2 regions of the Vreelandella sp. 21 genome follow, and region 1 is predicted to be linked to the other one. Evidence: predicted binding sites of a transcription regulator. Region 1 holds the regulator's gene; the other holds the start of a gene.
What was found. Region 1 encodes PhoB, which activates phosphate uptake and scavenging genes when phosphate is short. Its sites were predicted from a motif close to TGTCATANNNNTGTCANA; they were not measured.

Region 1 (3,209 bases):
CTAGACCAAGGCCCGTTCCACCGGTAGCCGTACTGCGACCTTTATCAACACGATAAAAACGCTCGGTTAAACGCGGAATGTGGACAGGATCTATTCCTTCGCCGTCGTCGTCGACTTCAATACAAGCACTGCCATTCGGCATGGTTTTCCAGCGAAGTGTTATCTGACTACCCTCTGGCGTATACCGCACAGCGTTAAACACTAGGTTTGAAATCGCACTATGCAGTTCTTGCTCGCTGCCAATGAGCCGCGCATCACTTTCAAGCACGACTTGGACATTGTGCTGTTGATTAGAGAGCGCTAGCGCATCGCGGCGAATACTGTCGAGCATCGGCCCTAACACCAGCGCATGATGATCCTCGCCACCTTGGTCAATTTCTAACCGAGAGAGCAGTAGCAGATCATTGACTAAGTTTTGCATACGCTTCGTCTGCTCTTCCATTTGAGCAATACCTCGGCCCAAACGTGGTGGAAGTTGCTCTTTCAAGTCGCCGTAAGTTTCTAAATAACCCGTCAGTACTGTTAGCGGCGTGCGCAGCTCATGGGAAACATTGGCGACAAAATCACGACGCATCTGCTCTAGGCGATGCAAACGGGTAATGTCTCGCGCCATTACCAAGCGTTCATCATCACCATAGAGTGTAATTTGATATTGCAGGATACGCCGTTCATCGATGGGCGACGTTAAGGTCAGCGGCTCACCGTATTTACGCGCATTAAAGTAGCTGATAAATCGAGGATCACGAAGCAGGTTGGTAATATGCTGGCCACGGTCGTGGGCCGTTTGTAAGCCCAGCATTTCGGTCGCGGCACTGTTCCACCATTCTAAGTCACCATGTCGATCTAGCATAACGACACTGTCACGCATCGCTTCGGATGATTCCTGGATACGTGCAAGGGTGGCACGTAAGCGATTCTGGGTAATCCGTTGGCTCTTTTGGTAGCGATACAAGCGATCAAAAAGTTCGCCCCACATACCGCTTGCAGCAGGGGGTTCATCATGAGGGTGGAGCGTTAACCACTTAAAGAGTGCACGCAGTTGGCGCAGTTGATAAACCAAGCAAACGGCAAGGCCTGCAGCAACCCCAAGCCCTGGCATACCTAGCAACCATCCGAGACAAGCCCCCAGGGCAGCTAACCATGCAATCCGCCATAGTTCTCGGCTCCACAGGCGCACCGTTACACCCGCGCGGAAAAACGGTACCCAGTGCCTCTCACCGTTTGAATGAGACTCTGGTGAGCTTCCCCTAAGGCCTTACGTAGACGTCGGATGTGAACATCTACCGTCCGCTCTTCAACGTATACGTTACCACCCCACACTTGATCGAGCAGTTGGCTACGTGTATAGGCGCGCTCTTGATGCGTCATGAAAAACTGCAGCAGGCGGTACTCCGTCGGCCCCATTTCTAACGCCTTACCGTAAGCACTCACACGATGGCTTACTGGGTCTAATAGCAAGCCATTAATTTCAATAGGATCTTCGACACCACGGGGGGTAGTACGTCGCAATACTGCTTTTAAGCGAGCCACCAGTTCGCGGGGAGAGAAAGGCTTGGTGATATAGTCATCCGCCCCGGCCTCAAGTCCTTGAATCTTGTTATCTTCTTCGCCTTTAGCGGTCAGCATAATGATAGGCACTTCGGCAGTGGCTTCTTCACGCTTTAAGCGCCTTGCAAGCTCAATACCACTGGTGCCCGGCATCATCCAATCCAGCAAAAGCAGATCTGGCTGGTGGTCAACCATCATCGCGTGGGCATCCTGGGCGTTATCCGCTTCAAGCACGCGATAGTCAGCCATTTCCAGCGCCACTGCGATCATCTCGCGAATAGGCGCCTCATCATCGACAATCAAAACGGTCTTGGCGGTCATTCCAGGGCCTCACGGTGTTCAATGAAAACTAATTTAAAAAAATAGTTCAAAAAAACAGTTCAAAGACATGTCAGTGACGATAACACCATGACTTGATGACAATTCTATGACATAGAGGATATTTAGCCAGTTATTGGCCACCAACTTAGTGCAATACCTGCAAAAATTAACAAGCCTGACCAATGATTATTAAGAAATGCCTGGAAGCAGCGGTCGCGCTCACGGCCAGCAATTAATCGTTGTTGGTGGACAAACGTGGCAGCCATAGCGGCTAGCCCAAGCCAGAAAAAGCCACCTAAACCAACACGCCATCCTACCCAGGCAAGTAGTCCAAGTGCCGCCACTTGCAGCACACCAATTATCAGACGATCAGCGCTACCAAACAGCACCGCGGTAGATTTGATACCAATTTTTAGGTCATCGTCGCGGTCAACCATGGCGTATTGAGTATCGTAGGCAACGGTCCACAGCACATTAGCGCTAAACAATAGCCATGCTTCAAACGGTACATGACCCAATACCGCACCGAATGCCATGGGGATCGCCCAAGAGAATGCAGCCCCCAGCACCACCTGAGGTAAATGGGTGTAGCGCTTCATAAACGGGTAAATGAACGCTAATACAACACCACCTATCGACAACAGCACCGTAAACCAATTGGTCAATAGCACTAAAATGAAAGCAGTGGCTACCAGCGCTATAAACAGCAGCTGCGCCTCGGCTTCACTGATACGACCAGTGGCTAGAGGACGATGTTTAGTGCGCTTTACATGGCCATCGAAATGACGATCAGCATAATCATTAACCACGCAGCCCGCAGCGCGCATCACATAAACGCCAGCAATAAAGATCAGCAGAACATTCCGTCCAGGCACGCCCTCTGCCGCTATCCACAAAGCCCACAAGGTGGGCCACATCAATAGCCAAGTACCAATCGGGCGATCCAACCGCATTAAATGTAAAAAATCAGCCACTCGTGCCCATCCCGTTGGCCTCAACAGAGAACGGTCCATGCTTACCTCTCAAAAAGAAAACGCTGGCGATAGCCTAGCGCGAAGACAGGGCAAGATCATCTGCCATGGTTGATAAAAAGTATTCCTGCACTAACAGCGACAGCCCACTGTGCTGAAACACTGAGCGCCGACCCCATACGCTATCTAAAAGCGACGCAGAGTATTCCGCGACAAAGCGTGGCTGATGGCGAGTGGCGTAGAGTGGCCCACGCACCAAGTCAGGTTGTTGAAACAGCCAGCTGCCTAGTGAACGCTCGCCAAGCCCTTCTAACCCCTTACCTTGTAATTGACTAAGTGGCGCTACCGAGCGTGCTACTACCCAGGGCT
Region 2 (3,209 bases), 410 kb from region 1:
AAAAGCATACAAACTCGCCTTCCTGAATCTGTAGCGCAATGTTGTCCAGCGCGGTAAAGCTACCGAAACGCTTGGTGACACCATCTATGCTTAGGTGCGCAGAGGGTGAGAGGGGTTTCGCCGCCGAGTGAGCCGTCAGCGGCGATGTCAGTGTGGTCTGCATAACATCTCCAAGCCCCGGCCTTGGCCGGGGCAGCTGTTCGTACTTACTGTTCGGTTTTACCGTCGTAGCGGCGCTGCCACTCTGCCAGCACGCGCTCGCGATTAACTGCGGCCCACTGGAAGTCGGCATCAATCATGCGATCGGTAATGTCCGCAGGATAGTTTTCAATCGGCTGTGCCACACCGGGATAGGCCACCACGGCGTAGCCTTCGTTATAGAGTTCGTTAGCCTCGCGGGAAACGGCCCAATCCATCAGCGTTTGTGCAGCTTCCTGTTTGGCGGTACCCGCAACGATGGCGGCAGCTTCCATATCCCAACCAAGCCCCTCTTCCGGGAAGATCACTTCAATCGGTGCGCCTTGAGATTTTAACCGTGCACCACGGAAGGCAAACGACACGCCAACCACTGCTTCACCGGTGGCCGCTAGGCTGCAAGGAGCAGAGCCTGAGTGGGTGTAACGGGAAATGTTGTTATGCAGACGGTCCATATAGTCCCAACCTTGCTCTTCGCCCCACAGCTGCATCCAGCTGGCTACATCCAGATAGCCGGTACCGGAGGAGTTGGGGTTAGGCATAATCACATGCCCCTCAAACTCAGGCTGGGTCAGGTCTTCCCAGGAGGTCGGCATGGGCACGCCCTGGCGCTCGCCTTCAATAGTGTTGTAGCAAATGGCCGCGACCCAGGCATCCATGCCTACCCACGCAGGGTCTTCACCATTACGGTAAGCAGCATCAATAAATTTAGGATCAAGGTTTTCAACGCCTGCGGGCGCATAGCGTTCCAGCATGTCCTCTTCTTCAAGTACCAGCAGACTAGTAGCGGCTAAGCCCCAGATGACGTCTGCCTGGGGATTATCTTTTTCCGCCAGCAAGCGCGCAGTAATCACGCCCGTAGAATCTCGCACCCAGTTAATGGTGATATTGGGATGGGCGGCATTGAAGCGTTCGGCGTATTTTTGCAGGTCATCTGACTCAACGGCGGTGTACACCGTTAGCTCAGTGGCGCTAGCCACCGAAGTGAAGGCAACGGCAGTCGTTGCAAGCAGAGCAGTTGCAATCTGAGTAGGTTGGAACAAACGGCGAAGTTTCGACATGGTAGGCTCCCAGCGTTTTGGTATAGACCAGAAGTTTGCCGTTGTTAAATGACAGTGCGATGACGCTTGTTTGACCGATTTTTTAAGTTGTTATGTACGCTCAAGCATAAGTTCTTGTGAGGGTTCTTGTGAGGGGGCTCTTGAGCGCCCTTGTCTTCGTAACCTTGTTACTGCTGGCCAGACAGCTCAACACTGATGCATAACGAATCGTGTAACCAGTGCTCTTCGTCATACTCAATAGGGCGCTGTTGATCATCAAAAATGGCACGGCAAATGTTTAGCCCTGCCGCGCCCGGGGCAACGAGTAACTCTTCTGCATCTAATGGCGACAGCGCTTCGGACACCATGCGTATCGAGCGATTGGCCAAGTGATGCCCCCACCGCCCTCTCAACAACCCCCAGAGTGACTGTCCGCTGTAGATGTCTAGCAACTCTGGCGCACGCTCTGGCACCACCCAAAGCGACTCCACCAGCACAGCGCGATCATCCACGTAACGGCGACGGCGAATATGGTGAAACGGCTGATCATCGGGCAGCCCCAAGGCACGGGCAGCCACCAGATGTGAGCGGGTTTCCAGCTTTAGAACCGCCGTGCGTGGTTGCCGCCCCTGAGCCCCCACATAGTCGTTAAAGCCTGCGTCCCGGGTGGGGTCATACACCAGCCGAGCCGGTGAAATAAACCAGCCACGCCGATTGCTGCGGTGAATGAGCCCTTCCCCCTCCAGTTGCGCTAAGGCTTGGCGCAACGTAACGCGGGTCGTAGAGAAGCGCTCTGCCAACACTCGCTCAGCGGGCAATTTGCCTTCCCACTGCGTGGCATGCTGGGTAATTAAATAACGAAGCTGTTCCGTTAACTGTAAATAGTAGGCATCAGGCATGCGCCGATTTTCCTGATAGATCGTTGGCCGATGAAGCGTCTGTCGACGCTGCCATCCGCCAGTCTAAGCGCTGCCACCCTTCTACACTAGCCACCTCCGCCAGCACGGGGTCAGGGTTAACCGCCACCGGGCAGTCGACATACTGCAGCAGCGGGATATCGTTGCGGGAATCCGAGTAGAACGTTGTGTGGCTGGGAGCAATTTTTTGCTCGGTTAACCACTGCTGAAAACGCACTACTTTCCCCCCACGGTAAGAGAGCACGCCTTTGCTATGGCCGGTGTAGCTTGCCCCGCTTGCCGCATGTTCGACACTTAGCTCTACCGCCAGCACATGATCAATCCCTAACATCGTCGCAATCGGCGCGACCAGGTGATGCGATGACGCAGAAATGAGGACGAGGATATCGCCTGACTGGCGGTGCGCGTCCAGGCAGCGCCAGGCTTGATCAAAAATACGGGGCTGCAAATGAGTAGCGACAAAGCGCTCAACTTCTTTTTGTACATCTATTACTCGGCGGCCCCGCAGCGGCGCCAAGGTCATTGCCAAGTACTCCTCTAGCTTTAGCTTACCGGCATGATAAGCCTGCTGCATCTGTTCGGCACGGGCTATAAAGATCTCGGCATCACTGATCCACCCCTGCTCAATCATCCATAAATTCCAGCGGTCGCTGCAGTCTCCATCCAGGAGGGTGTCATCAAGATCAAACAGAGCGAGGCGCATGTGGCACTCCTTTTTTCGCGAGTTCGGCGGCGCCGTAGGGTATGCCAACGATGATGACAGGACGATGACGCCATTGATGAGAATGGAAATTGCTCGCCCTACCTGTCAATAAAATGGCTTAAGGGGTTAACCACATTGAGGCAAACTCATCGGCGGGTAGCGGACGACCAAACCAGTACCCCTGAGCTTCGCTACAGCCCATTTGTGCGAGCAAATCGGCCTGGGCAGGGCTTTCAACTCCTTCTGCAAGGGTTTTCATATCAAGCGTGTCAGCCATGGCAATAATGGTTTGCACAATCGCCCGATCATGGTGGTTATCGAGCATGTCACGCACAAACGAAATGTCTATCTTCA

Region 2: ACN06F_RS16160 (putative 2-aminoethylphosphonate ABC transporter substrate-binding protein) is a predicted target of PhoB. The motif match lies at 1,304-1,321, and genes of this name have one in related genera.

Annotation. Positions count from the first base shown of each region.
Region 1 covers NZ_CP194673.1:3,958,595-3,961,803, forward strand. The annotation lists gene phoR (phosphate regulon sensor histidine kinase PhoR) at 1-1,177, opposite strand, end outside; gene phoB (phosphate regulon transcriptional regulator PhoB) at 1,180-1,869, opposite strand; gene ubiA (4-hydroxybenzoate octaprenyltransferase) at 1,992-2,882, opposite strand; gene ACN06F_RS17945 (chorismate--pyruvate lyase family protein) at 2,917-3,209, opposite strand, start outside.
Region 2 covers NZ_CP194673.1:3,544,889-3,548,097, forward strand. The annotation lists gene ACN06F_RS16155 (putative 2-aminoethylphosphonate ABC transporter ATP-binding protein) at 1-163, opposite strand, end outside; gene ACN06F_RS16160 (putative 2-aminoethylphosphonate ABC transporter substrate-binding protein) at 207-1,256, opposite strand; gene ACN06F_RS16165 (UTRA domain-containing protein) at 1,424-2,134, opposite strand; gene ACN06F_RS16170 (HAD family hydrolase) at 2,127-2,855, opposite strand; gene ACN06F_RS16175 (EAL domain-containing protein) at 2,974-3,209, opposite strand, start outside.